DNA from 3 places in the Pantoea sp. S18 genome. Region 2 is predicted to be linked to each of the others. Evidence: predicted binding sites of a transcription regulator. Region 2 holds the regulator's gene; each other region holds the start of a gene.
What was found. The regulator PurR, encoded in region 2, represses purine synthesis genes. The targets are predictions, from matches to a motif close to CANGCAAACGTTTGCNTG.
Positions count from the first base shown of each region.

Region 1: VIJ98_RS19970 (NCS2 family permease) is a predicted target of PurR. The motif match lies at 5,361-5,378, and genes of this name have one in related genera.
Region 3: purL (phosphoribosylformylglycinamidine synthase) is a predicted target of PurR. The motif match lies at 1,335-1,352, and genes of this name have one in related genera.

Region 1 covers NZ_CP142688.1:4,279,760-4,290,066, forward strand. Annotated here, with positions in the region: gene pstC (phosphate ABC transporter permease PstC) at 1-740, shown strand, start outside; gene pstA (phosphate ABC transporter permease PstA) at 737-1,624, shown strand; gene pstB (phosphate ABC transporter ATP-binding protein PstB) at 1,668-2,441, shown strand; gene phoU (phosphate signaling complex protein PhoU) at 2,456-3,190, shown strand; gene VIJ98_RS19960 (MFS transporter) at 3,311-4,549, shown strand; gene yieH (6-phosphogluconate phosphatase) at 4,633-5,295, opposite strand; gene VIJ98_RS19970 (NCS2 family permease) at 5,447-6,760, shown strand; gene VIJ98_RS19975 (4'-phosphopantetheinyl transferase superfamily protein) at 6,792-7,538, opposite strand; gene VIJ98_RS19980 (flavin reductase family protein) at 7,834-8,343, shown strand; gene VIJ98_RS19985 (malonic semialdehyde reductase) at 8,390-8,980, opposite strand; partial or broken gene VIJ98_RS19990 (HipA N-terminal domain-containing protein) at 9,123-10,030, opposite strand; gene VIJ98_RS19995 (helix-turn-helix domain-containing protein) at 10,030-10,307, opposite strand, start outside.
Region 2 covers NZ_CP142688.1:1,865,597-1,875,903, reverse strand. Annotated here, with positions in the region: gene VIJ98_RS08710 (alkene reductase) at 1-997, shown strand, start outside; gene gloA (lactoylglutathione lyase) at 1,099-1,506, shown strand; gene rnt (ribonuclease T) at 1,614-2,282, shown strand; gene VIJ98_RS08695 (Grx4 family monothiol glutaredoxin) at 2,318-2,653, opposite strand; gene VIJ98_RS08690 (C40 family peptidase) at 3,018-3,809, shown strand; gene VIJ98_RS08685 (YnhF family membrane protein) at 3,865-3,954, opposite strand; gene purR (HTH-type transcriptional repressor PurR) at 4,229-5,254, shown strand; gene punR (DNA-binding transcriptional activator PunR) at 5,251-6,162, opposite strand; gene punC (purine nucleoside transporter PunC) at 6,273-7,475, shown strand; gene cfa (cyclopropane fatty acyl phospholipid synthase) at 7,787-8,935, shown strand; gene VIJ98_RS08660 (riboflavin synthase) at 8,985-9,629, opposite strand; gene VIJ98_RS08655 (MATE family efflux transporter) at 9,828-10,307, shown strand, end outside.
Region 3 covers NZ_CP142688.1:3,176,081-3,186,387, forward strand. Annotated here, with positions in the region: gene purL (phosphoribosylformylglycinamidine synthase) at 1-1,245, opposite strand, end outside; gene mltF (membrane-bound lytic murein transglycosylase MltF) at 1,516-2,973, shown strand; gene tadA (tRNA adenosine(34) deaminase TadA) at 2,970-3,437, opposite strand; gene yfhb (phosphatidylglycerophosphatase C) at 3,529-4,167, opposite strand; gene VIJ98_RS14670 (MurR/RpiR family transcriptional regulator) at 4,335-5,174, shown strand; gene VIJ98_RS14675 (YfhL family 4Fe-4S dicluster ferredoxin) at 5,230-5,478, shown strand; gene acpS (holo-ACP synthase) at 5,490-5,870, opposite strand; gene pdxJ (pyridoxine 5'-phosphate synthase) at 5,870-6,601, opposite strand; gene recO (DNA repair protein RecO) at 6,672-7,400, opposite strand; gene era (GTPase Era) at 7,404-8,309, opposite strand; gene rnc (ribonuclease III) at 8,359-9,039, opposite strand; gene lepB (signal peptidase I) at 9,158-10,129, opposite strand; gene lepA (translation elongation factor 4) at 10,139-10,307, opposite strand, start outside.

The DNA.
Region 1 (10,307 bases), 1.9 Mb from region 2:
TTTACGGCACCCTCGTCACCTCGATTATTGCCTTGATCATTGCCGTGCCGGTGAGCTTCGGCATCGCGCTGTTCCTGACGGAACTGGCGCCAGGCTGGCTGCGTCGCCCGCTGGGCACCGCCATTGAGCTGCTGGCGGCGATCCCCAGCATCGTTTACGGCATGTGGGGCCTGTTTGTTTTCGCTCCGCTGTTCGCCGAATATTTCCAGACGCCGGTGGGTAACGTGATGTCGAATATCCCGATTGTCGGCACGCTGTTCTCTGGCCCGGCATTCGGTATCGGTATTCTGGCGGCGGGCGTGATTCTCGCCATCATGATCATTCCGTACATCGCCTCGGTGATGCGCGACGTGTTTGAACAAACGCCGGTGATGATGAAAGAGTCGGCTTACGGCATCGGCTGCACCACGTGGGAAGTGATCTGGCGCATCGTGCTGCCGTTCACCAAAAACGGCGTGATTGGCGGCGTGATGCTCGGCCTGGGCCGCGCATTGGGTGAAACCATGGCGGTGACCTTTATCATCGGTAACACCTACCAGCTCGACAGCGCCTCGCTCTTTATGCCGGGCAACAGTATTACTTCCGCGCTGGCCAACGAATTCGCCGAAGCGGAATCCGGCGTCCACGTAGCAGCATTGATGGAACTGGGTCTGATCCTGTTCGTGATTACCTTTATCGTGCTGGCGATCTCCAAACTGATGATCCTGCGTCTGGCGAAGAGTGAAGGAGCCCGTTCATGACCGCTATTGAAGTTCAGGCTCGCGCTGAGCTGGAAGCCTCGCGCCGCAAAATGCAGGCGTGGCGCAGTACCAAAAACAAAATTGCTCTGACGCTGTCGCTGATGACCATGGCATTCGGTCTGTTCTGGCTGGTGTGGATTCTGTTCACCACCATTACGCGCGGTGTTGATGGTTTGAGCTGGTCGCTGTTTACCGAATCGACGCCGCCGCCGAATACCGCGGGCGGTGGTTTGGCCAACGCCTTAGTCGGCAGTGGTTTACTGATTTTCTGGTCGACGATCGTCGGAACGCCCCTCGGCATCATGGCCGGTATTTATCTGGCGGAATATGGCCGTAAACACTGGCTGGCGGAAGTGATTCGCTTCATCAACGACATTCTGCTGTCAGCACCGTCGATTGTGGTGGGTCTGTTCGTCTACACCATCGTGGTGGCGCAGATGCAGCACTTCTCCGGTTGGGCCGGCGTAGTGGCGCTGGCGCTGCTGCAAATCCCGATTGTAATTCGTACCTCCGAAAACATGCTGCGTCTGGTACCAGACAGCATGCGTGAAGCGGCTTATGCGCTGGGTACGCCGAAGTGGAAAATGATTTCGGCGATTACGCTAAAAGCGTCAGTTTCCGGCATCATCACCGGTGTGCTGTTGGCCGTAGCGCGTATCGCCGGTGAAACCGCACCGCTGCTGTTCACTGCGCTGTCGAACCAGTTCTGGAGCACCGACATGATGCAGCCGATCGCTAACTTGCCGGTCACCATCTTTAAATTCGCCATGAGCCCGTTTGCCGAGTGGCAAAGTCTGGCGTGGGCAGGTGTGCTGATTATTACCGTGTGCGTGCTGCTGCTGAACATTGTGGCGCGTGTGGTTTTCGCCAAGGGCAAACACTAATTTCCCGGCGCGGCTTCGGCGGCGCTGCTTATGAGAGACGAGAATGAGTAACGTGACTTCATCAGCCGGTAAAATTCAGGTCCGTAATCTGAACTTCTATTACGGTAAGTTTCACGCGCTGAAAAACATCAACCTGGATATCACTAAAAACCAGGTGACCGCGTTTATCGGCCCATCAGGCTGCGGTAAATCCACTTTGCTGCGCACCTTCAACAAAATGTACTCGCTCTATCCGGAGCAGCGTGCAGAAGGTGACATCCTGCTGGATGGCGATAACATTCTGGCTTCCAATCAGGACATCGCCCTGCTGCGCGCGCGCGTCGGCATGGTGTTCCAAAAGCCGACGCCGTTCCCGATGTCGATTTATGACAACATCGCCTTCGGCGTGCGTCTGTTTGAAAAGCTGTCGCGTGCCGATATGGATGAGCGCGTTCAGTGGGCGCTGACCAAAGCCGCGCTGTGGAATGAAACCAAAGACAAGCTGCATCAGAGCGGTTACAGTCTCTCCGGCGGTCAGCAGCAGCGTTTGTGCATCGCGCGCGGCATCGCCATTCGCCCGGAAGTGCTGTTGCTGGATGAGCCTTGTTCAGCGCTGGATCCGATCTCAACCGGTCGTATCGAAGAGCTGATCACCGAACTGAAGCAGGATTACACTGTGGTAATCGTGACCCACAACATGCAGCAGGCCGCGCGTTGTTCTGACCACACCGCTTTCATGTATCTGGGCGAGCTGATTGAGTTCAGCGATACCGATACCTTGTTCACTAAGCCCGCACAGAAGCAGACCGAAGATTACATCACCGGTCGTTACGGCTGATTCAGGAGACGCACATGGATAATTTAAATCTGAACAAACACATCTCCGGTCAGTTCAACGCGGAGCTGGAGCACATTCGCACGCAAGTGATGATCATGGGCGGCATGGTTGAGAAGCAGCTGATGGACGCTATCACCGCGATGCACAACCAGGATGGCGAGCTGGCGCGTCACGTGATCGACGGCGACCAGAAGGTCAACATGATGGAAGTGGAGATTGATGAAGCCTGCGTGCGCATCATCGCCAAACGCCAGCCCACCGCCAGCGATTTGCGTCTGGTAATGGCGATCATCAAGACCATTTCTGAGCTGGAACGCATTGGCGACGTGGCGGAAAAAATCAGCCGCACCGCGCTGGAGAAGTTCAGCCAGCAGCATCTGCCATTGCTGGTGAGCCTTGAAGCGCTGGGTCATCACACCGTGCAGATGCTGCATGATGTGCTGGATGCGTTTGCGCGCATGGATCTCAACGAAGCCATCAAAATCTACCGTGAAGATAAGAAGGTGGATAAAGAGTACGAAGGCATCGTGCGTCAGTTGATGACCTATATGATGGAAGATCCGCGCACCATCCCAAGCGTGCTGACCGCGCTGTTCTGCGCGCGCGCCATCGAGCGTATCGGCGATCGTTGCCAGAACATCTGCGAAATTATCTTCTATTTCGTTAAAGGTCAGGATTTCCGTCATGTGGGCGGCGACAAGTTGGATGAACTGCTGTCAGGCGATGACGGCAGCAATAAACCCTCTTGATTGACGCGTCGGCGGCCCGTTGCCACTGTGGCTAACGGGCTGCCTGCTTAAATTCTGTCTGTTCTCCGCGTTGTCCTCTCTTTATACTTGGCGCACTTTTTTTCTGCCAGGTGCTGTTACATGTCCTCCCCAACCCCTAAAAAACAAGCCATAACACCGGCGAAAGCCATGGTGGCTGCGATCAGCGGCTACGCGATGGACGGATTTGATCTGCTGATTCTTGGTTTTATGCTACCAGCGATCAGCGTCTCGCTGGCGCTCGATCCCTCTCAGGCCGGTTCGCTGGTCACCTGGACGCTGATCGGTGCAGTGATCGGCGGCATTGTGTTTGGTCATCTGAGCGATCGTTATGGCCGCATCCGCATTCTCACTGTCACCATTCTGGTGTTCTCGGTGTTCACTGGATTGTGCGCGGTGGCGCAAGGTTATTGGGATCTGCTGGCGTATCGCACGCTGGCGGGTGTGGGATTGGGCGGTGAGTTCGGCATCGGCATGGCGCTGATTGCCGAAGCCTGGCCGAAAGAGAAGCGCAACCGCGCCTCGGCGTGGGTCGGCATTGGCTGGCAGCTCGGTGTGCTGTTGGCGGCCTTTATCACGCCGCCGCTGCTGAGCGTGATTGGCTGGCGCGGCATGTTCCTCGTCGGTTTGCTGCCAGCGCTGGTGTCGTTTGTGATCCGCCGCAGCATGGGCGAGCCGGAGAGCTTTACGCGTCACGTTGAGAAAACGCCGCAGCTCTCTTTTGCCGCACGCATTAAATTACTGTTTGCCGATCGCGCCACCAGCAAAGCCAGCCTGGGGATTTTCATTCTCTGCTCGGTGCAGAACTTTGGTTACTACGGATTGATGATCTGGATGCCGAGCTATCTGTCATCCAACTTCGGTTTCAGCCTGACCAAATCTGGTTTGTGGACCGCCGTCACGGTGGTGGGCATGACGTTCGGCATCTGGCTGTTTGGCGTGCTGGCCGATCGTTTCGCGCGCTGGAAAATATTCCTGCTGTATCAGTTCGGCGCAGTGGTGATGGTGGTGGTGTACGCGCAGCTGCGCGATCCAACGGTGATGCTGTTTACCGGCGCGCTGATGGGGATGTTTGTAAACGGCATGATTGGCGGCTACGGCGCGCTGATTTCCGACACCTTCCCACCGCAGGCACGCGCGACGGCGCAGAACGTGTTGTTTAATTTGGGACGTGGCGTAGGCGGATTTGGTCCATTGGTGATTGGCCTGCTGGCGACCAATATCTCTTTCACCGCCGCGATTACGCTGCTGGCGCTGATTTATCTGCTGGATATCGCCGCCACGCTGTTCCTGCTACCGAAGAAGCAGAGCAACGAGGATTCGTTAGGGGCGATTGGTTGAGTTTGTGGTCGCCATTAATGGCGACCCTACACCTGAATGAATGTAGGGTCGGCATTTATGCCGACCTGGCTGATTACCGCACCTTACTTCAACAAATCCCAGCCACGCGCGCGCCACAGATCCGGCAACTGCGCCATATCATCAAAGCGCGTCACCAGCGGATGATCTAATTCAGGATTGTGCGCATCGGCGCAGTAGTAAAACACCGGAATCCCGGCCGCGATCCCCGCGCGCGCGCCAGCCTCGGAATCATCCACCAGAATGCACTTCTCAATCGGCACCTGCATCTGTTCGGCGGCGTGATACATCAGCTCAGGATCTGGCTTCCAGTGATTAATGTCATAACCGCTATACAGCTTGCCATCGAGATACGGCAGCATGCCGGTCAATCCCAGCGAATGCTGCATCTTCTTCACCGTGCCGTTGGAAACCACGCACATCGGCACGTTGACACTTTCCACCAGCGCTTTGGCACCGGCAATCGGCTTTAAATCGAGATCAAACAATCTAGCTACTTCGGCACGATAGGCGGCTTCCACCTCTTCGAGCGGCAACTCAACCTGATGTTCTGCCGCCACATCGCGGATGATGTCGTAAAGCTTCACCCCTTTATACTGCTCAAACATCTGCTGCAGAGAGCGTTCAATACCGTAGCGGGCAAAGGTGTTGACGTAAGCTTGCGTACAGATCACTTCGCTGTCGACCAGCGTGCCGTCGCAATCAAAAAAAATACATTCAACCGACATCGCACATCATCCTTTTGTTAAACAATAAGCTGACACTCTAGCGCACTGAGCGCAGAAAGCGACCCTGAGCAACCGGTTGCGAAAAATCAGTGTTTTGCCGCGCTAAACTCTATAGGATACGCGGCGATAAATTTTTTAGCGGAACAGTGGAATGACTAATCAGGGCCTTTTGCAGCGCATCTTCAAACTGCAGGAACACGGAACCACCGTGCGTACCGAAGTGATTGCCGGTTGCACGACTTTCCTGACGATGGTGTACATCGTTTTCGTTAACCCACAAATTCTCGGTGTGGCGGGCATGGATACGCAGGCAGTGTTTGTTACTACCTGCTTGATTGCCGCGTTCGGCAGCATTCTGATGGGGCTGGTGGCGAATCTGCCGGTGGCGCTGGCGCCGGCGATGGGCCTGAATGCCTTCTTCGCCTTTGTGGTGGTCGGTGCCATGGGTTATTCGTGGCAGATTGGTATGGGCGCGATTTTCTGGGGCGCGCTGGGTCTGCTGATCCTTACGCTGCTGCGCGTGCGTTACTGGATGATTGCCAACATTCCGCTCAGCCTGCGCGTGGGTATCACCGCCGGTATCGGCCTGTTTATCGCCATGATGGGGCTGAAAAACGCCGGTATCATCGTGCCAAACGCCGATACCATCGTTGCCGTTGGCAATCTGACCTCGCATAGCGTGCTGCTTGGGGCGCTCGGTTTCTTCATTATCGCGATTCTGGCTTCACGCAATATCCATGCGGCAGTGCTGGTATCGATTGTGGTGACGACCGCGCTGGGCCTGATTATTGGTGATGTGAAATTCAGCGGTGTGTTCGCGGCGCCGCCTGCGATCACTTCCGTTGTCGGCCAGGTCGATATCAAAGGCGCGTTCAACATCGGCATGGCCGGTGTGATCTTCTCCTTTATGCTGGTAAACCTGTTCGACTCATCCGGCACGCTGATTGGCGTAACCGATAAAGCCGGGCTGACCGACGAGAAAGGCACTTTCCCGCGCATGAAGCAGGCGCTGTACGTTGATAGCATTAGTTCGGTGACCGGTTCGTTGATTGGTACCTCATCGGTGACCGCCTACATTGAAAGCTCGTCCGGCGTGGCGATCGGCGGTCGCACCGGCCTGATGGCGGTGATTACCGGCATTCTGTTCCTGCTGGTGATGTTCCTGTCACCGTTGGCGGCGATGGTGCCTTCTTATGCGGCGGCGGGTGCACTGATTTACGTTGGCGTATTGATGACGGCGTCGCTGTCACGTGTGCAGTGGGACGATCTCACCGAAGCGGTGCCAGCGTTCGTTACTGCGGCGATGATGCCTTTCAGCTTCTCGATCACCGAAGGCATCGCGCTGGGCTTTATCTCTTACTGCGTGATGAAGTTGGGAACCGGGCGCTGGCGTGAAATCAGCCCGTGTGTGGTGGTTGTTGCGCTGCTGTTCGTACTGAAAATCGTCTTTATTGACGCCCACTAAATAGAAGAGGCCGCTGATGCGGCCTTTTTTATTACGGATGTCCCATCTCATGCGGCGTGACCAAACTGGTCAGGCGCAGAGTACGCGGCCCGATATTGGGTTTGCTCATCTCGACATCGCGCAGCGCTTGCCACTGCTGCGCGCCATCAATCTCCCACAAGTGTAAGCGCTCGGTGCCGGGCGACAGCGCGCACGACCACACCAGCGTCGGCTCAGCATCACACACCGCCTGAATATCGGGGAACACGGTGGAACGCAGCCGACCAGCCGCAGGATGCAAACGCAGTGAATCAATACCGCTATCGGTTTCACCGGTGAGCTTGAGAATGCTTTGGCGCAGCGTCCAGATTTGCGTCAGCGCTTCCATAAAATCCTGCTGCGCGTTGATCCAGGCTTTTTCGCCGGAGGAGAGATCCTGCGTCAGCATGTCCTGCGTTTGACGGCTGTGCGCGCGCACAATTTCCATATCCAATCCGGCGCGACCGCCTTCTTCGGCCAGCAGCACACCGATGGTGTTTCCGGCGTAGGAAATGCTGAAGTCGGGCAGGTTGGCATCGGCAAAGCAGGGGCGTCCGCTGCTGGAGGTCGTCAGCGCGGGGAGTTCGCGAATGCCGTAAACGCGCAGCATCAGTTGCGCCAGCAGTTCGCGCGCGGCAAGAAAACGTCCGCGACGCTTGTCAGCGAAGCGCTGAGCGCTGTTTATCACTTCCTGTGGCACCCGCATATTCCCGGAAGAAAAGGGCGGATTACCTATCCAACGTACAAAATGACTAGCCATCTGTCGCTCCGTGAAAATGGTCGAATAATCATCAGTGCTATTGTAAGAATTTTCTCATGGGTTTGCATCCGGCTTAAGATGGAATAGGCGATATTTCAGATAAGGACGAAGCCAGGCGGCAATCCCATTTGGCAACTTTGCATAGAACGCTTTTGCAGATTCGTGTCTCAACGGATGCCGAACGGCCTGATGTGGTGTAGGATTTGGACAGTAAAAAGGCACAGTGAAGTGCGCTAACCAATTCATTCATCTGCCAATCGTGCGCATCTTAGAAGCATGCACGTCGGAGTTTTCTATGTCAGTTACCGCTATTTCTCGCCAGGAATCGATCTCGCTTGATGAGTTTCGTCACGGCATGCGTCGCTTAACCGCGGGTGTTTCACTGGTTACCACCGAATTTCAGGGCGAAAAGCTGGGGCTGATTGCGACTTCGGTCAGTTCGCTGGCGGCTGAGCCACCAAGTCTGCTGGTTTGCGTTAATCGCAGCGCGTCCAGTCATGATGCCTTTATCGCCGCCGGCCATTTTGCCGTTAACGTGCTGCGTGAACAGCATGACGATTTATGTGCCCAGTTCAGCCAATCCTCACGCCGCGACGAGCGCTTTCAAAGTGGTACGTGGCAGACATTAAATACCGGCGCGCCGATTTTAGCTGATGCGCTGGTGAGCTTTGATTGTCAGCTGGAGAAAGTGGTGGAGTGGAACACGCACAGCGTGCTGCTGGCGCGTATCGTCGGCATTGCTCTGCCAGGTGAAGCGGCAGAGCCGATGATCTACTTCAACAGCGGCTTCCATTCACTGGGATAACCGCTTAAAACGGGCGTCGTGGGCTCAGCCCGACGCCTTTTCTCAATCAGGCAAAGGTGCTGGCTTCATCAAAGCCGAGACGCGGCAGACGCGCGTGCAGTTTGCTGGCTTCGCCATAGCCGAGATTGATCAGTAAGTTCACCTGCCATTTGCTCTCGCTGAAGAACGCATCGTTCACTTTTGACGGATCGAAACCGGACATCGGGCCCGCATCCAGGCCCAGCGAACGCGCGGCCAGAATCAAATAACCTGCTTGCAAGCTGCTGTTACGGAACGCGGTTTCTTTCGCCAGATCCGGGCTGCTGGTAAACCAGCTGCGCGCATCACCGTGCGGGAACAGCTTCGGCAGCGCTTCGTAGAATTCAGGATTCCACGCCACGATCACCGTTACCGGCGCAGCCATGGTTTTATCGACGTTGCCCGATGAGAGCGCGGGTTTCAGCTTCTCTTTGCCTTCCTGCGAGGTCACAAATACAAAACGGCCTGGCGAGCAGTTAGCGGAGGTTGGGCCCAGCGCGGTCAGGTTATAGAGCTGTTTCAGCACGTCCTGCGAAACCGGTTTGTCCTGCCAATAGCTGTGGGTGCGGGCTTCATTGAACAGCGCGTTCAGCGCCACGCTGTCGAGCGTTGTACTCATGTTTCTCTCCTGTTCAGGCAGCAACTTGCGCCCAATATTTAGCATGAATAATGAATGTACCCAGCAGGACCTGTTCGCCGGGCAGTGATCGTTATACTGCAAAGGCGTTGGAGAGCCAAATAACAAAGACGCATGTATAGGGTTAGTCTTGTTCTGGTTTCAAGCGTGTTGCACGCATCTTAAGACCATCAAGAATGGTGGCCTGGATAGAGGGAGGAAAATCTTCCGGAAGCTGTTGGCACACGCGCTCAATAACATCATCCACGCTTTCGCTTAATTCACGCAGAACACGTTGCATGGCAGCAGGATCAAATCCGACTGCTTTGGCGGTCTCAATAAAATGGCGTGGGAAAATTTGCTCAACCGCATACTTTTTGCCTTTGCTTCCTTTTAGTCCCATTGCCAATTTTGCATCGCGAATATTTAACCCTTTGCCGCCAATCACGGGATAGACGGAGAGGATGTCGTAAAAAGGCGCCAGGCGAAAACGACCTTCGGCTTCAATTTGAGGATATGCGTTGTGGGGGTTGTACCTTGCGGCAGACACCATTTATCGTTGATGCGGAATAACGCGGTTTTTTCCTGCGCACCTGCCAGTGAAATTCTGAAGTCATCAATTTCTTCGATCATGCCGAGCGGTGCGCCAGCTTGATAGCCGGTTAGGATCTTCTCAAGTTCAGCATCATCGAGCGCTTTATAGTGTATTGATTGCACATCACGTGGAGGCGAGTCATGAGCCAGCAGCTGTAATGCTCCAACAGTATCTGCGCCAATTTTATACAATAAATCAAATGGTTGACTGGATTCAGCTTGGTGTCGAGTGAGAATTCTATTACGAATTTCGATATTGTCTGGCAGTAGGTTATCGAAGAAGTTGTAGACTTCACTGCCTGTATAGGGTGGATGGCGTAACGGCATTGAAAGAGAAATAGGGCGGCTTCCCGGTTGGTTTAACCACTCTTCTAAGTAGCAAAACTGATGGGCGCCCGTTGCGGCTCGCGCGAAAATACCCACCTTGTAGCCGTTCATATAGACATCCAATTCTGTCATCACCACTCCTCCTTCCAGCCGCTACTCTTTTGCTGGGTGTGATCGGAATTGCCGCGCGGTTTTATCTCCAGTTCTAAATTCAAGGCGGCGAGAATGCGAAAGAACGTATCGAGTTTTGTGGTGCCGGGTTGCAGTTCAAAATTAGAGACCGTGTCTTGCCGGATCCCCACTTTGTTGGCCACTTTTCCCTGGGAAAGGTGCTCAGACTGTCTTACGTCCTTGAGATAGGCACTCAATTGTTTGGCATTGGTGATTTGTGGCACTCCTGCAATCAGCA
Region 2 (10,307 bases):
GGGCGATATTCCGACGCCACTGATGGCAGAATATTATCAGCAGCGCGCCAGTGCCGGTTTGATCATCACCGAAGCCACCCAGATCTCTTTCCAGGCGAAAGGCTATGCCGGTGCGCCGGGTCTGCACACACAGCAGCAAATTGCCGCGTGGAAAATGATTAACGAAGGCATTCATGCCGCTAACGGTCACAGCGCCGTGCAGCTGTGGCACACCGGCCGCATTTCTCATAACAGCGTGCAGCCAGAAGGCAAAGCACCGGTCGCACCTACCGCGCTGGCGGCAGGTACGCGCACTTCCCTGCGCGCTACGGATGGTTCGGTCTACCGTGAAGACACCTCAGTGCCGCGCGAGCTGTCAGTGGCTGAAATTCAGCAAATCGTCAAAGATTTTGGTCAGGCCGCCGCCAATGCGCGCGAAGCCGACTTCGACCTGCTGGAGCTGCACTCCGCGCACGGTTACCTGATGCATCAGTTCCTCGCACCCGGCTCAAATCAGCGTAGCGATGAGTACGGCGGTTCGATTGAGAAACGTGGTCGTTTCGCGCTGGAAGTGGTGGATGCGGCGATTGCTAACTGGTCTGCCGATCGTATCGGTATCCGCGTTTCGCCAATCGGTGCCTTCCAGAATCTGGAAAATGGCCCGGAAGAAGAGAAAGCAGCGTTGTGGTACATCGCCGAGCTGGGCAAACGCGGCATCGCCTATCTGCACCTTTCTGAGCCAGACTGGGCAGGCGGACAGCCATACAGCGATGCATTCCGTGAGAAAGTGCGTGCGCTGTTCCCAGGCGTGATTATCGGTGCCGGTGCCTACACCGTTGAGAAAGCGGATGATCTGATTGCGCGCGGCCTGATTGACGCGGTGGCGTTTGGTCGCGACTTTATCGCTAACCCGGATCTGGTTGCTCGTTTGCAGCAAGATGCGCCACTCAATCCGCAGCGTCCTGAGAGCTTCTACGGCGGCGGCGCGGAAGGCTATACCGATTATCCAACCCTGTAAGAAAATGGCTGCCGCGTCGGATAGGCGGCAGCGTTGTTTCATCAGTGTGTATACTTAGTTGTCTTGTCATTCACTGATGACGTTTTAAAAAAGAGGATGTTATGCGTTTACTTCACACCATGTTACGCGTTGGCGATTTGCAACGTTCTATCGATTTCTACACCCGCGTGCTCGGCATGCGCGTGCTGCGTCAGAGCGAAAACACCGAGTACAAATACACGCTGGCATTCGTTGGCTACACCGAAGAGAGCGAAGGCGCGGTAATTGAGCTGACTTACAACTGGGGCGTGGATAAATACGATCTCGGCAACGCTTACGGCCATATCGCGCTGGGCGTGGACAACGTGGCTGACACCTGCGAACGCATTCGCAGCGCGGGCGGCAACGTGACGCGTGAAGCGGGCCCGGTAAAAGGCGGTTCTACCATTATTGCGTTTGTTGAAGATCCAGACGGCTACAAGATCGAACTGATTGAAAACAAACATGCCGGTCACGGCTTAGGCAACTAAGGTTGCTGGTCAGCCTGCTAATTGCAGGCTGACTTCCCTCTCCTGCTGCACCCTCCTGCGATTTTTGCCATAATGCGCGCTGCCCTATTTATTGCCATGAGATCCTGATGTCTGAATCGAACGCTTTAAACGCTCTCCACCAACGCTTCCGCGGTTTTTATCCTGTTGTGATCGACGTTGAAACCGCAGGTTTCAATGCACAAACCGATGCACTGCTGGAAATTGCAGCCACAACGCTGAAAATGGATGAAGACGGCTGGTTGCACCGCGATGAAACGCTGCATTTCCATGTGGAACCGTTTGAAGGCGCCATTCTGAATCCTGCGGCGCTGGCGTTTACCGGCATCGATCCCACCAATCCGCTGCGCGGTGCGGTAAGCGAATATGAAGCGCTGCATGCGATTTTTAAAATGGTGCGCAAAGGCACCAAAGATAGCGGCTGCAATCGCGCGATTATCGTGGCGCACAATGCCACTTTCGATCTCAACTTCGTGATGGCGGCCGCAGAGCGCGCCAGCCTGAAGCGCAATCCGTTCCACCCTTTTGCTACGTTTGATACCGCAGCGTTAAGTGGTTTGGTGCTGGGGCAAACCGTGTTGGCGAAAGCCTGTAAAGCGGCGGGAATGGAGTTTGATAGTACGCAAGCGCATTCGGCGCTGTATGACACCGAGCAAACCGCGACGCTGTTTTGTGAGTTGGTGAACCGCTGGAAACGTCTGGGCGGCTGGCCGCTGGCTTTCAGTGAAGAATCCGCAGACGACGCGTCTGCCGAGTAAGCAAAGAAAAGGCCGACATTTGTCGGCCTTCTGCATTATTCCGCTTCTTTATACTTCTCAGCGGTCTCTTTCAGCAGTGGCTGAAGTTCACCGCGCTGGAACATCTCAACGATGATGTCGCAGCCGCCGACCAGTTCACCATCTACCCACAGCTGCGGGAAGGTTGGCCAGTTAGCGTATTTTGGCATTTCAGCACGAATGTCCGGGTTCTGCAGAATGTCCACGTATGCGAAACGCTCGCCACACGCAGAAAGCGCCTGCACGGCTTGCGCCGAGAAACCGCAGCTTGGCAGCTTTGGAGAACCTTTCATGTACAGCAGAATCGGGTTTTCTGCGATCTGACGCTGAATTTTTTCAACAGTACTCATTATTGCCTTCCTTAATCTTCTACTTCGTGTTTGTTTATTGTAGCGATTTCGCTCCCGGACTGAAAACGGGATTTTGCGTTTGCACTGGCTAATCGCCATGTTTGTTAAGTTAACGCATGACAAATAACATTTTCATATCATTAATTGGCATTAATAAATTAATAATTAGCAATAGTTTCGCTGCGTTAACCAGCTGAAATCGCTCATTTTTGCTACAGAATCAATCTGGTAACATATTAATGGAAAAAGGCCTTACCTTTTGGAAAAAAAGTGGATTAGAATTGCCTCGGCGCTGATCGCTTGATCAGATTTCTCTCACTTTAACGCAGTCTGCTTTCATTCAGCCTGCTTAACCTGTAACCGGATTATGCGTCTACTAATTACGCTTTTCATACTGGCTTTCGCCCAACTGTTTTTTAATGTGGCTGCTGCATCTCCGCATGCGCCCGTTAATGCCAGTTCGCTTAAAGCAGAGAAAAAGAGCGCACGTGAAGACGAGCGCCGCAAACGACGCCCGGTGAAAACCACCACCAAAAAATCGCGCCTGACTGCTGTTCAAAAATTCAAACTCAAAAAACAGACCAAAACAGAAACCGCGCTGCACAAGACCACCAGCAAAAAATCCCCGCTGAAACTCTCTGCTAAGAAATACGGTCATCAACGTTTAGCGAAGAAAACACCAGAGATCGCCGTCGATGATGAAGCGTTAGCGCTGACCGGCATCAAAATGAGTAAGGCGCACCGCCAGCGTTATCAAAAAGCGCGTGAAACAGCGATGACCAAATTGATGGGCCAACTCGGCAAACCTTATCAGTGGGGCGGCACTTCGCCACACACCGGTTTCGATTGCAGCGGCTTAGTGTGGTACGCCTATAAAGATTTGGTGAAATTCAAATTCCCGCGCACCGCCAATGAGATGTATCACCTGCGCGATGCGGCACCGATTAAGCGTGAAATGCTGGAGAAAGGTGATCTGGTGTTCTTCCGCATTAATAATCGCGGCACCGCCGATCATGTTGGCGTGTATCTCGGCAACGGGAAATTCATTCAGTCGCCGCGTACCGGCAAAGATATTCAGATTAGCGCACTGGGTGAGGATTACTGGCAGAAACACTATGTGGGCGCGCGTCGCATGATGACGCCAAAAACTATTCGCTAACTGTTGCGCAACAATCATAAAAAGCCGGATGCTGTTCTCAGCTCCGGCTTTTTTGTTAATGCATGATCGCGGTAAAGCTGAAGGCGATAATCATCAACAGTGCGCCAACGGTGGTCATTAGCGCCAGCTTCAGGTCGGTATTCATCACAACTCCTTAGTCACACAATTATTAGGGTTAAGGCGATTTTCGCACAGCAATGGGCAAAAATCTCGTGTTATCCGCGCCAGCTTGTTAGAATCGCCGCCTTTCGTTGCGCAACAGATTTTGCGCGTGCTGTATTTACAGCGTGATGAAGTGATTTCGCCTGCTAAAACACACCGTTTTGCCCGCTTTTTTGGGCTATAAAAGCATTAGCAGACGCAAACGTTTAACAATATACTTATCAGTAAGTTGCGATAAGCCCAGGAGTACCATTTTCATGGCAACAATTAAAGATGTCGCAAAACGCGCGGGTGTCTCAACCACCACGGTTTCGCATGTCATCAACAAAACGCGTTTCGTTGCGGAAGAGACGCGTAACGCCGTATGGGAAGCGATCAAAGAATTACACTACTCGCCCAGTGCCGTGGCGCGTAGTCTCAAAGTTAATCACACCAAAACCTTAGGTTTGCTGGCGACCTCCAGCGAAGCGCCCTATTTCGCTGAAATTATCGAAGCGGTGGAGAACCGTTGTTTCGAACGCGGGTACACGCTGATTCTCGGCAATGCGCACAACGATCTGCAAAAGCAGCGTGCTTACCTGTCGATGATGGCGCAAAAGCGCGTCGATGGCTTGCTGGTGATGTGTTCTGAGTATCCAGACGATTTGCTGCAGATGCTGGAAGAGAACCGCAACATTCCCATGGTGGTGATGGATTGGGGTGCATCGCGCGGTGATTTCACCGATACCGTGCAAGACAATGCGTTTCAGGGCGGCTATCTCGCCGGGCGTTATCTGATTGAACGCGGTCATCGAGATATCGGTGCCATTCCCGGCCAGATGGAGCGCAACACCGGCGGCGGCCGTCACGCTGGCTTCCTGCAGGCAATGAACGAAGCGGGCATTACGGTGCGTCCGGAATGGGTAGTTCAGGGCGACTTTGAGCCTGAATCGGGCTATCAGGCGATGCAGCAGATTTTAAATCAGAAACAGCGCCCAACAGCGGTGTTCTGCGGTGGCGATATTATGGCGATGGGCGCGATTTGCGCTGCTGATGAGATGGGTTTGCGCGTACCGCAGGATATCTCAGTCATCGGCTACGATAATGTGCGCAACGCGCGCTATTTCACGCCAGCGCTGACCACCGTGCATCAGCCAAAAGCCGAACTGGGTGAAAAAGCGCTGGAAATGCTACTGGATCGCATCACCAGCAAGCGTGAAGATCCGCAAACCATTGAGGTTCAGCCAACGCTGATTGAGCGCCGTTCGGTGGCGTACGGTCCGTTCCGCGACTATCGCCGCTAAGCCGACAATTCGCTGAGCCATTCGTGGTTCAGCGTTTCGGCATCCCCGAGATAAGCCAGTAACCACTCCAGCGCCGGTGACGCGCGCTGTTCTGACCAGCTGACGCAGCACGGACTGTCCGGAAAGGCCTGCGGCAGTGCCAGTTCCACCAGTTTATGGCTGTCCAGCAGAGGACGCGCCAGATGGCCTGGCGCCATGCCGACGCATAATCCTGCCAGCAAACAATCCATCCCGGTTTCCCACTCTGGCACCACCAGACGTCGCTGATTATCCAGCGTCCATGTCATACGGCGCGGCAACGCACGCGAGGTATCCTCCAGCACCAGCGATGGCCATACTCGCAATGTTTCATCATCCAGCTCCGTGCTGTTAACCAACGGATGATCCGGACTTACAACACAACGCCAGTTCAACGCGCCCATATCCTGAAAGGCAAAACGTCCGCCCACCGGAATCGCCTGGGTTGCGCCAATCGCCACATCAACCCGGCCATCTGCCAATGCATCCCACACGCCGTTAAACACTTCGTAGCTGATAATCAGCTCCATATCGGGAAAGTGGCGATAGAAATCCTTCACTAACTGCCGCGTGCGCTGCGGTTTAACGATGCAATCAACCGCGATGCTTAGCTCCCCGCGCCAGCCATTTGCCAGTTGCTGACACTGTCGACGGGTTGCCAGCATTTTTTTGATAACAGATCGTCCTTCACGTACAAAATGCTCGCCCGCCGGTGTCATCACCACTTCGCGGTGCTGACGCTCAAACAGCGGCACCGCCAGCCAGCTTTCCAGCTGGCGCACGGTATAGCTGACGGCAGAAGGCACACGATGCAGCTCCTGCGCTGCCGCACTAAAACTGCCAGTGCGCGCCACCGCATCCACCACTTCAAGCGCATATTCTGACCACATAATTTTGCCTTCAAAAAATTTAACAGCACTATGCAAATATTAGCGTTTCACAAAGCGCGTTGCATCCTTTTACACTCCCCGGCGTTCAACCTGCCCAAAAGAGAATCACCATGTTGTCGTCTAAAGCATTTATGCCTTATCTCGCCGTGCTCAGCATGCTCGGCTTTCTTGCCACGGATATGTATTTACCCGCCTTTGGCGATATGCAGCGTGATTTCGCGAGCGCACCCGGCACCATCAGCGCCAGCCTGAGTCTGTTTCTCGGCGGTTTCGCCTGTGCCCAGGTATTTTGGGGGCCGCTGTCAGATCGTTACGGCCGTAAACCCATTTTGCTGGCGGGGTTAGCCATCTTCGCCCTTGGTTGTCTGGGGATGCTTTGGGTGACCGATGTCCGCCTGATGCTGGCGCTGCGTTTTGTGCAGGCGATTGGTGTGTGTGCGGCTGCCGTGAGCTGGCAGGCGCTGGTGGTGGATCACTATCCAAAAGCCAAAGCCAATAAAGTGTTTGCCACGATTATGCCGCTGGTTGCGCTGTCTCCGGCGCTGGCACCGCTGCTCGGCGCCTGGCTTATCGGCCACTTCCACTGGCGCAGCATCTTTATCACGCTAACGCTGGTTGCCGTGGTGTTGCTGATCGGTACGCTGCAGTTAACCTCGCCTAAGCGCGAGAAAGTTGCGTCAGGCAAACAACCCGGCTGGTTGACCTTGCTGGGTACTCGCGTTTACAGCGGTAACGTCTTGATCTACTCGGCGTGTTCAGCGAGCTTTTTTGCCTGGCTGACGGGATCACCTTTCATTCTCGCCGCTGCTGGCCTGACGCCGGGCGATATTGGCCTGAGCTATATTCCGCAGACCATTGCGTTTCTGATTGGTGGCTTTGGCTGCCGCACGCTGTTAAATCGTTATCAGGGCGCGCAACTCCTGCCGTGGTTGCTGGTGTTGTATAGCCTGAGCATCCTGAGTCTGTTTGTCATCGCCCTGATGCCTTCCGCGCCGCTGTTTGTATTGTTGATGCCCTTCTGCGGCATGGCGCTGGCCAATGGTGCGATCTATCCGATTGTGGTTGCCAGCGCATTAGCGCCCTTCCCGCACGCCACTGGTAAAGCCGCAGGATTACAGAACTTATTCCAGTTAGGATTATGCTTTGTTGCCAGCCTGCTGGTCTCCGCCGGTCTTGAGCAGGCGCTGTTCAACACCACGTTAGTGATGGTCGCCACCGTGGTACTGGCGTGGGCGGGCTTTGTCTGCCAGCGATCGCTAAACGCACAAAGTGATATTGCCCACACTTCCCGTCCCTGCGAAGATAATCTCTAAGTCAACGCTTTTCGTTAGCAAACTAACGATAACCCGTTGAATATTGACCCACGTGAGCATATACTCTGTGGGTCAGTAATTCTGTATTAAATCAATAATATAAATGTAATACCTTTAGCGACACTGTCGCGGGATGGCGTCTGCACATTATCCGGTGCGGCGACCCACTTTTCTGCTCAAATTCATACCTCTGTACTACGTCGTACAACGTCGGATTTCTGGCGCACGGATTTTCCGTGAGTTCTCTCACAGGTCTTGGGAAATTGGCTATTCTTTTTCTCAGGTTCAGATCGGAAGGTGATGGAGAAGCTATGAGTTCATCTGTTATAGAAGAAGTGAGCCTTGAAGAAAACCATTGGTATCGGATCGTCAATGAACTGCTAGAGCGGGCTGATATTGCAGTTAATGGCACTCGTCCCTGGGATATTCAGGTAAAGCATCCAGATTTTTTTAAACGCGTTCTTGAGGAAGGATCGCTCGGATTAGGTGAAAGTTACATGGATGGTTGGTGGGAGTGCGAACAGCTCGATATGTTCTTCCATCGCGTTTTAAAACACCATCTGGATAAACAATTACCCCGGCATTTTAAAGATACGTTGCGCATCGCCGCCGCGCGTCTCACTAATTTGCAATCAAAAAAACGCGCCTGGATTGTGGGTAAAGAGCATTATGACCTTGGTAATGATCTATTCTCACTGATGCTTGATCCTTATATGCAATATTCCTGCGGCTACTGGAAAGACGCTGATACCCTGGAAAACGCGCAGCAAGCCAAACTGGATATGATATGCCGCAAGTTGGAACTTGAACCGGGTATGATGCTGTTGGATATCGGTTGTGGCTGGGGCGGACTGGCAGAATACGCTGCGCGCCATTATGGCGTCACGGTGCATGGCGTGACTATTTCAGCAGAGCAACAAAAACTGGCACAACAACGCTGTGAAGGACTGGATGTCACTATATTACTGCAGGACTATCGCGACCTGAATAATCAATATGATCGCATCGTTTCTGTCGGTATGTTTGAACATGTCGGGCCGAAAAACTATGCCACTTATTTTGATGTTGCTGACCGCAACCTCAAACCAGACGGCATATTTTTGCTGCACACCATTGGCGCCCTCACCACAGATATGAATGTCGATCCGTGGATTGATAAATATATTTTCCCGAACGGCTGTTTGCCGTCAGTGCGTCAAATCGCTGATGCCAGTGAGCCGCATTTCGTCATGGAAGACTGGCATAACTTTGGCGCAGATTACGATACGACGTTAATGGCATGGTACGAACGTTTTCAGGCGGCGTGGCCGCAGCTGGCTGAGAAATATGGCGAACGTTTTAAACGTATGTTCGACTATTATCTCAACGCCTGCGCCGGTGCGTTTCGTGCCCGTGATATTCAGCTGTGGCAGGTAGTATTCAGTCGTGGCAAGGATGGCGGTTTACGCGTTGCGCGTTAATAAGCTTTGAAATGAATCAAGGCGCCGCATGGCGCCTTTTTTTACGGTATTATTCTGCGCTAGCAATCTGCGCCAGTGCAGCGGCTTCACGCTGCGCTAATACGCGCTCAACCGTTTCCACAATGGCCTGCGTATGCGGATCAATCTCAATATTGACCTTATGACCAAACTTCTTCGCGCCTAAAGTGGTGCGCTCCAGCGTTTCCGGAATCAAATGCACACAGAATTTGCTTTTCGTCACGTCGCCAACGGTCAAACTAATTCCATCGATACCCACGAAACCTTTGTGCAGAATATATTTGATCTGCGTGGCGTCCTGTAATTTAAACCAGATTTCGCGGTTGTTTTCTGACTGGATGATTTTGCAGATTTCCGCCGTGGTCATAATATGGCCAGACATTAAATGGCCGCCAATTTCATCACTGAACTTCGCTGCACGCTCAATATTCACCACATCACCCACCTTTAATTCACCCAGGTTGGTAATGCGCAGTGTTTCTTTAATCAGATCGAAGCTGACCAAATCGCCGTTAATCTCGGTCACGGTCAGGCAGCAGCCGTTGTGTGCCACCGATGCGCCCAACGCCAGGCCCGGTAACAGATCCTCCGGTAAGCGCACAATATGGGTACGAAACAGATCTTTCTCTTCAATGCCGACAATTTCTGCCGTGCCTTGCACAATTCCAGTAAACATAATCTCAGCCTCTGCAAAGTTTGCGTCAGTTTATCACAGCTTGTCGGCGGCAGCTTAATTTGGCGGAGTTCAAACTTTACACAAATTGCTAAACAAAATGCGATCAACGTTTGGCGGAAGCCAGCGCTGCCGCTACACTATGCCGCGCATTCTTTGGGGATTTCGCCCCGCTCTCTTCTTTAATTAAGCAGGTGTAACGTGCAGAAGTATTTTACAGAAGCGCGTCAATTGCTGGCCCTCGCGATCCCGGTCATCCTTGCTCAGGTGGCCCAGACGGCGATGGGATTTGTAGATACTGTTATGGCCGGTGCGGTAAGCGCCACGGATATGGCCGCCGTTGCTGTCGGCACCTCTATCTGGCTTCCCGCCATTCTGTTTGGTCATGGTCTTCTACTGGCTTTGACGCCTACCGTTGCGCAACTCAACGGTTCAGGACGACGCGAACGTATCGCGGAACAAGTGCGCCAGGGATACTGGATGGCAATTGCCGTTGCGCTACTGATTATGGTGGTGCTGTGGAATGCCGGTTATCTGATTAACACCATGCATGACATCGATCCTGAATTGGCCGCCAAAGCCGAAGGATACCTGCATGCGTTGCTGTGGGGCGCACCGGGTTATCTGTTGTTCCAGGTGATGCGCAATCAATGTGAAGGTTTGTCGAAAACCAAACCGGCG
Region 3 (10,307 bases), 1.3 Mb from region 2:
GCCCGCCAGCATGATTGGCTTGTGATAGCCGCGCAGCTCTACGCCATTGTGGCTGTTGACGCGCTCTTCGTAGGTACGGAAGTAGCCGTTCAGGGCTGGACGACCAAATTCGTTGTTGAACGCCGCGCCGCCCAATGGGCCTTCGGTCATGATATCCAGCGCTGTGACGATGCGATCTGGCTTACCGAAATCCTCTTCCCACGGCTGTTCAAAGCCTGGAATACGCAGGTTCGATACCGAGAAACCGACCAGACCGGCTTTTGGCTTGGCGCCGCGTCCGGTTGCGCCTTCGTCACGAATCTCGCCACCGGAACCGGTCGCGGCACCCGGCCACGGTGAAATGGCGGTTGGGTGGTTATGGGTTTCGACTTTCATCAGGATATGCGCTTCTTCCTGATGGAATTCGTATTCGCCCTTCTGCGCATCGGCGTAGAAGCGGCCAACCTCAGAACCTTCCATTACCGCAGCGTTGTCTTTATAAGCAGACAGCACATGCTCAGGATTATGTTCAAAGGTGTTTTTGATCATTTTAAACAGCGACTTCGGCTGCTTTTCGCCGTCGATAATCCAGTCGGCGTTGAAAATCTTGTGACGACAGTGCTCAGAGTTTGCCTGCGCAAACATGTAGAGCTCAATGTCGTTTGGATTGCGGCCCAGCTTAGTAAAGGCATCAAGCAGGTAATCGATCTCATCATCGGCCAGCGCCAGGCCCAGCGTAGTGTTGGCCTGTTCCAGCGCGCTGCGACCGGCGCCCAGCACGTCAACGCTTTTCAGCGGTTGCGGCTGATGGTGAGCAAATAGCTGCTGCGCATCGTTGAGGTCAGCGAACACCGTTTCCATCATGCGGTCATGCAGCAGGCTAGCCAGCTGCTGCCACTGTGCTTCCGTCAGCTCAGGTGCCTGCACATAGAAGGCCATGCCGCGCTCAAGACGCAATACCTGTGGCAGATCGCAGTTGTGGGCGATGTCGGTGGCTTTCGATGACCACGGAGAGATGGTGCCGGGACGCGGCGTTACCAGCAACAGACGCCCTTGTGGCGCGTGTTCGGCGAGAGAAGGACCGTATTTCAGCAGGCGTTGCAGGCGGGCTTGCTCATCCGCGCTGAGCGGTGCACTAACATCGGCAAAATGGACGTACTCGGCGTAAATATCACTCACCGGAAGGTGAGCGTCCTGAAAGCGGGTCAGCAGTTTGTTTACACGAAATGCCGACAGAGCGGGCGAACCACGCAGAATTTCCATCATTAAAGATCTCTCGTCTTTGAAGTGCCGGGCGACGCTTCATTGGGCGCAACAGGGGAAAACGGGCGGTATTATAGAGAAACAGCACGGGTTACGAAACCGTTTGCGCATAAATTCTGGCACCTGGCGTTTGGCTGAATTTTGCACAATTCTTGCTATAAAAGTTGCCCTGCCCCTTTTTGTTGCGCAAAATGCCCCTCGCTCTGGGAGTTAAAACAACATAAATACTGCCTTTAAAAGACAGAGGCCTGTGAGCCATTACGAGACAACTATTTGAAACGCCTAAAAATAAACTATCTGTTTATCGGTCTGATCACCGTGCTGCTTGCGCTAGCATTGTGGCCTTCCATCCCGTGGTACGGGGGCGGAACAGACGCGCTATCACAGATCAAATCACGCGGAGTGCTGCGCATCAGTACCGTTAACTCTCCGCTGACTTACTACACCATTAACAATGCACCAGCCGGTATGGATTACGAGCTGGCGAAGCGCTTCGCCGATTACCTGGGCGTGAAACTGGAAGTTGAGGTGCGTCCTAACCTTGGCGACCTGTTTGACGACCTCGATGACGGTAAAGCAGATTTGCTGGCTGCCGGTCTGATTTACAACAGCGAGCGCCTCGCGCACTACCAAAGTGGCCCGAGCTACTATTCGGTGTCGCAGCAGCTGGTGTACCGCATTGATAAGCCCCGGCCGAAGAATCTCGGCGATCTCAAAGGCCGCCTGATTGTGCAGTCCGGTTCGGCATATCTGTCAACTTTACGTTCCGCCAAAGCTGACAGCTATCCCGATCTCGACTGGGCGATCTCCACCGATCAGGGCCAGAAAGCACTGCTTGAAGCGGTTGCCGACGGCAAACTCGATTACACGGTGGGCGATTCGGTCACCATCGGCCTGCTGCAGCGCATTCATCCGCAACTGGCGGTGGCGTTTGATGTGACCGATGAAGAGCCGGTAACCTGGTATTTGCCGCGTAACGATGACGACAGCCTCAGCGCGGCGATGCTCGACTTCTACAGCCAGATGGGCGAGGAAGGCACCATGGCGCGACTGGAAGAGAAGTATCTCGGCCACGTTGGCACCTTCGATTACGTTGATACCCGCACCTTCCTGCGCGCCATTGATAACACGCTGCCGGATATCAAACCGCTGTTTGAGAAATATTCCGCCAGCATGGATTGGCGTTTACTGGCGGCAATCTCTTATCAGGAATCGCACTGGAATCCGCAGGCTACGTCGCCAACCGGCGTGCGTGGCATGATGATGCTGACGCGCAATACCGCCGATAGCCTTGACGTTGACGATCGCCTCGATCCCGAACAGAGCATTCGTGGCGGCAGCGAATATCTCAAGCGCATGATGGAGAAAGTGCCGGAGACCATTCCGGAGGATGAACGTATCTGGTTCGCGCTGGCGGCGTATAACATGGGCTACGCGCACATGCTGGATGTACGCAAGCTAACGGCGAAACAGGGCGGCAATCCGGACAGCTGGGCCGACGTGAAGCTGCGTTTGCCGATGCTGAGCCAGAAGCGCTACTACACGCAAACCACCTACGGCTACGCGCGCGGCCACGAAGCCTATAACTATGTTGAGAACATCCGTAAGTATCAGATCAGTTTGGTGGGATATTTGCAGGAGCAGGAGAAGCGTTTAGCGCAGCAGTCGGCGCTGGAAGCGGAATTAGGCGCCGGTTACCCGGCAGTCGAACCGAAAATTGCGATGAATTAACCGGTGCGCTGCGCCTGACGCAGCGCCTTCTTCTGCTCGCGACGCATGCGGAAGAAATCACTCAGCATCCCGGCACACTCTTCCGCCAGCACGCCGCAATCAATCTGAATTTGATGATTCATGCCAGGATGACCAATCACATCCAGCAGTGAACCGGCCGCGCCGGTTTTCTCATCTTTAGCGCCATACACCAGCCGCGTGATGCGGCTGTGCACCATCGCACCAGCGCACATCACACAGGGTTCCAGCGTGACGTACAGCGTGGTATCCAGCAGACGATAGTTTTCCAGTACTTTGCCGCCCTGACGCAGCGCCATGATTTCGGCATGCGCGGTAGGATCGTGCTGACCAATCGGCCGATTCCAGCCTTCGCCAATCACCTTGTCGCCCTGCACCAGCACCGCACCGACCGGCACTTCGCCCTGCTCCCACGCGCGCTTCGCCAGTTCCAGCGCATAACGCATCCAATATTCATCAGTTTGTGGGTTCACCGGGCAACTCCTGCGGACATTTAAGGCGGCGCATTATAGCGATGCTGCTGCTGGAATCGAAGCGTTATTCCAGCTGTTGCAGCTCACCGCTTGGCGTGACGCGCCAGCGATGCTGACAAAAGAACAGCAGCGGGTTGTCCTGTTTGCTGTCGCTGTAGCCGCTATACAGTTGAAGAGGCGTGCCGATTTTTTCCTCCAGCTGCGCCACCTTTTCATGGCCGAGACAGCGCATCGACAGCAAACGTCCGCCACGTCCCGGCTTCATCTGGCTGGCGATCAGCTGCACGCGCGGTAAAAATGCCGAATCGAAATAGACTTGCTCCACCAGCGACTGCGGCGAACCGGTAATCAGCCAGACATCGGCATCGTTACTGCTGAGATAGTCGGTAAGCCGCTGCTGTACCACCGGAAACGCGGTAACACGCTGGCGGAACCACTCGGCGAATTCAGCCTCACGCTGGCGCAGGCGTGTTTCGCTATGGCCGAAGGTAATCGCCCACAGTAATAAGCTCATCGGCCAGCGTGCGGCGCGGCCTTTGAACAGCATCCCAAGACCGATCACCGGCAACAGCGGCACCACCAGCAGCAGATTGATCGGCTGACGTCGCAGCAAATAGCGCATAAAGGTGCCAAACATGTCTTGCTGATGCAGCGTGCCATCGAGATCGAAAAACACCACGCGTCGTTGTGTACCCTTTGTCAAACAGCACTCCTTCTCTATCCTTCGCGGTTTCTGCACTACAGTGTAGCCAGCTTCGGCGTTCGAGGCGAAAGCTGCTATTTTTAATTCCAATGACTACAATGCCATTTGAATAGTTTATTCTTCGCGTTTACGCGATGTTTGCGGATAAAGGAATTAAGGATCGAACCATGAGTTCATTGCTGCGCATTCGTCAGCTCTACCCTCGACTGGCGCTAAATGAGCGTCGGCTGGCGGATTTTTTGCTGTCGCAGCCGGATCGTGCACGGCATCTCAGTTCACAAAAACTCGCCGAGGAATCGGGCGTTAGCCAATCCAGCGTGGTGAAGTTCGCCCAGAAGCTGGGCTATAAAGGCTTTCCGGCGCTGAAGCTGGCGCTGAGCGAGTCGATGGCCGATCGCGATGCGATCACCGTGCATAACCATATTTTCAGCGACGATCCGCTGAAAGTGGTCGGTGAAAAGCTGCTGAGCGAGAAGATCTCAGCGATCCGCGCCACGCTGGATATCAACAGCGAAGAGAAGCTGCTGCAAACCTTACAGCTGCTGAAAAACGCCAATCGTATTTTGCTGGTTGGCATCGGTGCGTCCGGTTTAGTGGCGAAAGATTTTTCGTGGAAGCTGATGAAGATTGGCATCAATGCGGTGGCGGAACAGGATATGCACGCCTTGCTTGCCAGCGTGCAAGCGATGGCGCCAGGCGATGTGCTGCTGGCGATCTCCTATACTGGCGAACGCCGCGAAATCAATCTGGCGGCGCAGGAAGCGGCGCAAGTTGGTGCCGATGTGCTGGCCTTTACTGGTTTTACGCCGAATGCTCTGCAGCAGTGCGCTACGGTGTGCCTCTACACCGTGGCGGAAGAGCAGAGCACGCGCAGTGCAGCGATCTCGTCGACCAGCGCGCAGCTGGCGCTGACCGATCTGCTGTTTATGGCGCTGGTACAAAACGATCCCGAACGCGCCTCCAGCCACATCCGCCACAGCGAAGAGTTGGTGAAAAAGCTGGTCTGATGAGATGAGGCGCGTATAATACCCGCGCCTTTTCTGCTGTTATTGGACTTCTGCTATGGCCCTGCTCATCACCACTAAATGCATCAATTGCGATATGTGCGAACCTGAATGCCCAAACCAGGCAATCAGCTTAGGCGATGCGATCTATGAGATTGATGTCGACCGCTGCACCGAGTGCGTGGGCCATTATGATGTGCCGACCTGCCAAAGCGTCTGCCCGATTGATAACACCATTATTCTCGATCCACAGCACCCGGAAAGCCGCGAGGCGCTGTGGGAGAAGTTCGTGGTGTTGCACCCTTAGTTCTCGATAAACTAGTTCTCGATAATCACCGTTGCGCAGGCGTAATGGCGTTCATCCGCTAACGTCACATGCACGTGCTTCACGCCGAGCTGGCTGGCAATCACTTTGGCCTGCTCAAAGAAACGTAATCCCGGCTTGCCCAGCGCATCGTTGTACACTTCGAACTGATTGAAGGCCAGGCCACCGCGAATGCCGGTGCCGAAGGCTTTTGCTGCCGCCTCTTTCACCGCAAAACGTTTGGCAAGAAAGCGCACCGGTTGCTGGTGCGCCTGATATTGTTGCCACTCGGCTTCGCTCAATACGCGGCGCGCCAGACGGTCGCCGGAGCGCTCAATGACGCCTGCAATGCGCTCAATCTCTACGATATCGCTGCCAAGTCCGAGAATTGCCATTAGCGACGCGCTTCCCGCATCAGCTGCTTCATTTCACTGACCGCATCGGCCAGACCGCTGAACAGCGCGCGACCAATAATCGCATGGCCGATATTCAGCTCGTGCATTTCCGGCAGTTCAGCAATCGGCTGCACGTTGTGGTAGGTCAAACCGTGCCCGGCATTCACCTTCAGGCCAAGGCTGGCGGCGAAAGTCGCGGCTTTACGGATGCGTGACAGCTCAGCCTGACGCTCGAGACCTTCGGGTGCTTCGGCATAAGCGCCGGTGTGAATTTCGATATAAGGCGCGCCGCTGGTAACCGCTGCTTCAATCTGGCGGTGATCGGCATCGATAAACAGTGAAACCAGAATGCCGGCGTCGCTCAACAGGCGCACCGCCGCATTGATTTTATCCTGCTGACCCGCCACATCCAGCCCGCCTTCGGTGGTCACTTCCTGACGCTTTTCTGGCACCAGGCAAACGAAGTGCGGCTTGATTTCGCAGGCAATGTCGATCATCTCGTCAGTGACCGCCATCTCCAGATTCATGCGCGTCTGGATGGTGTCACGCAGAATGCGCACATCGCGATCGGTGATGTGGCGGCGATCTTCACGCAGATGCACGGTAATACCGTCGGCGCCGGCCTGCTCAGCAACAAACGCGGCCTGCACCGGATCGGGATAGTTTGTGCCACGAGCGTTACGAACGGTGGCAATGTGGTCAATGTTGACGCCTAACAGCAACTCAGCCATGACAATCCTTAAATGTGTTCAGTGTGTTTGCAGTGTACCGCGCTGAATATATCAGGCGGTACGACCAGCGCTAATCGTTTGCCACATCTGGTTTCTTTTTTGGCACAAACTGGCGAAACAGTTCCTGACTCTTCAGCGGTTTGCCGCCAAGATAGGGCTTCAGCGCCATGCGCGTAAAGCGTTTAGCGGCGCGCAGCGTATCAGCATCCGGGAATTCGCGTTCCCACAACGCCCGCAGCTGGCGGCCGGTAAAGCTGCGCTGATTGACCACCAAACTGGCGATAAAGCCCTTCTCTTCCCGGTAGCTGTAGGTCATGCCGTCAGCAACCTCTTCCCCGCTGCCGGCGCAATGCAGAAAATCCACGCCGTAGCCGAGATGCCCGAGTAGCGCCAGCTCAAAGCGGCGCAGCGCCGGTTCAGGCGAGCCGTTGCCTGCCGCCAGCGTTTGGATGCAATTCAGGTAATCGAAGAACATGTCAGAGAAGGGAATTTGCTGCTCCAGCACGCGCGACAGCAGTTCGTTGACGTAGAGCCCGCAATAAAGCGTGATGCCGCTGAGCGGCAATGCCAGTGAAACGGCTTCGGCATTGCGCAGCGTTTTGACGTCACCGCGTCCGCCCCAGCGCACCAGCAGTGGCGTAAAGGGTTGCAGTGCACCTTTCAGTTGGGAGCGGCGCGAGCGGGCGCCTTTGGCAAGGACGCGGACGCGCCCTTCACTTTCGCTGAACAGATCGAGAAGCAGGCTGGTTTCGCTGTAAGGGCGACTGTGCAGCACAAAGGCGCGTTGCCAGCCTTCCATCAATTAACCTTCGTCAGAGTAACCTAAGCTGCGCAGCGCACGTTCATCGTCCGCCCAGCCAGATTTCACTTTAACCCACAGCTCGAGATGCACTTTCGCTTCAAACATCTCTTCCATGTCTTTACGCGATTCAATGCCGATGGTTTTGATCTTGGCGCCTTTATTGCCAATGACCATCTTCTTCTGGCCTTCGCGCTCAACGAGGATCAAGCCATTGATGTCGTAACCGCCGCGATCGTTAGACACAAACTGCTCAATTTCTACGGTAACGGAGTAAGGCAGCTCAGCGCCAAGGAAGCGCATCAATTTTTCACGGATGATCTCAGACGCCATAAAGCGCTGTGAGCGGTCAGTGACATAATCTTCCGGGAAATGATGCTCAGATTTTGGCAGGCATTTGCGCGCAATCGCCGCAATAGCATCTACGTTTTTGCCGCTTTCCGCTGAGATCGGAACGATTTCGAGGAAGTTCATCTGCTGGCTAAGGAACTGCAGATGCGGCAACAGAATGCTCTTGTCCTGAATGTTGTCGACTTTATTGATCGCCAATACCACAGGAACTTTGTTATCACGCAGCTTGTTGAGCACCATCTCGTCGTCTGGCGTCCAGCGCGTGCCTTCAACCACAAAAATTACCAGCTCAACATCACCAATGGAGCTGCTAGCAGCACGGTTCATCAGGCGGTTGATCGCCCGCTTCTCTTCCATGTGCAGCCCTGGTGTATCCACGTAGATCGCCTGGTAAGCGCCTTCGGTGTGGATACCCATGATGCGGTGACGCGTGGTTTGCGGCTTGCGTGAAGTGATCGACACTTTCTGCCCCAGCAACTGGTTCAGCAAAGTGGATTTACCGACGTTTGGTCGGCCTACAATCGCGACAAAGCCGCTATATGTTTCGAGTTCGCTCATTCGAGTCCTGACTTGGGCAGCGTCGCTTTCGACGCTGCGATGTGACTATTTATTCGAGGCCAAGCTTAATTAACGCCTGTTCGGCGGCTGCTTGCTCGGCTTTACGGCGGCTGGAGCCAATGCCCACCACCGGTTCTGCCATGCCACTCACCTGACAGTGAATGGTGAATTCCTGATCGTGGGCTTCGCCACGCACCTGCACCACCAAATACGATGGCAGCGGCAGATGACGTCCCTGCAAATACTCCTGCAGGCGCGTTTTCGGATCTTTTTGTTTATCGCCCGGACTGATCTGTTCCAGTCGCGAGTGATACCAGTCGAGAATTAACTTTTCGACGGTTTGAATGCTGCTATCGAGGAAGATGCCGCCAATTAAGGCTTCAACGGTATCCGCAAGAATCGATTCACGACGGAAACCGCCGCTTTTCAGCTCGCCCGGACCGAGGCGCAAACATTCGCCAAGGTCGAACTCTCGCGCCATCTCCGCCAGCGTATTGCCGCGCACCAAGGTGGCACGCATGCGGCTCATGTCGCCTTCGTCCACGCGCGGGAAGCGGTGATAGAGCGCATTGGCGATCACGTAGCTGAGAATAGAATCGCCAAGAAATTCAAGACGTTCGTTGTGTTTGCTGCTGGCGCTACGATGCGTCAGTGCCTGCTGCAATAAATCCGGATGAGTAAAAGTGTAGCCCAGTTTGCGCTGCAGCTTGTTAATGACGATGGGGTTCATGCTATTCCAGTTGTTCTGTGCGTCTATCACTGCATACGAAACAGGGCTGAGGTTCCAACCTGTTCTGTTTGGTGTGCACTGGCCTCCCGAAAGAGAGGCCAACCTTTTTTGAAGCTAATTAGTGAATCCCACCAATGCGGCTAAAGCGCACGCCGGTCGGCCACTGTCCTTCTTGTTTCTCGAAGCTCATCCAGATAGCCACCGCTTTACCTACCAGATTCTTCTCGGGCACAAAGCCCCAGTAGCGGCTGTCGGCGCTGTTATCGCGGTTATCGCCCATCATGAAATACTGCCCTTGCGGCACAATCCAGGTCGATTGCGGCTGGCCCGGCTGCTGATAATACATGCTTGCCTGACTTTGCGCTTCGTTTACCAGCAAGATATCGTGCGTTACGCTGCCCAATGTCTCTTTACGGGTGCCGAGACGCAGGCCGCCCTTCATGGTTTCGCCCTGCGGCGCCTGGAAGAAGCCGTTGCCGGTTTCATTGCCATCAAAGCCGCTGAAGGTCTGAATGAAATTGCTTGGCTCAACGTTAGTGTAAGTCACCGGCAGCGCCGTGTCGCAATTGCCGCTGCTGCAACCCGGATTGATGGTCAGGGTTTTGCTGTAAGGATCAAATACCACTTTGTCGCCCGGCAAGCCAATCACGCGCTTGATGTAATCCACGCTAGGATCTTTCGGGTATTTGAATACCGCGACATCACCGCGCTGCGGATGACCGGTTGGGATCAGCGTGGTTTGAGTAATCGGATCTTTAATGCCGTAAGCAAACTTCTCCACGAGGATAAAGTCGCCAATCAGCAGCGTTGGCATCATTGAGCCCGATGGAATCTGGAACGGCTCAAAAATAAACGAACGCACGATCAATACCACCGCCAGCACCGGGAACACCGATGCTGTGGTTTCAACCCAACCCGGCTGCGCGGCTACTTTCGCCAGCGTTTTACTGTCGAGTGCGTTGCCAGCCTGCGCTTGCGCAGCAGCCTGCTTCGCACGACGCGCCGGTGCCCATTTAAAGCGATCGATACACCAGATAACGCCAGTGATCAGTGTTGCGATCACTAAAACCAGGGCAAACATGTTAGCCATTAAAAATCCTTATTTGCTGTCTTTACCGACATGCAGAATGGCAAGGAATGCTTCCTGCGGCAGCTCTACGTTGCCGACCTGCTTCATTCGCTTCTTACCGTCTTTCTGCTTCTGCAACAGTTTCTTCTTACGGCTAACGTCACCGCCATAGCATTTCGCCAGGACGTTTTTACGCAGC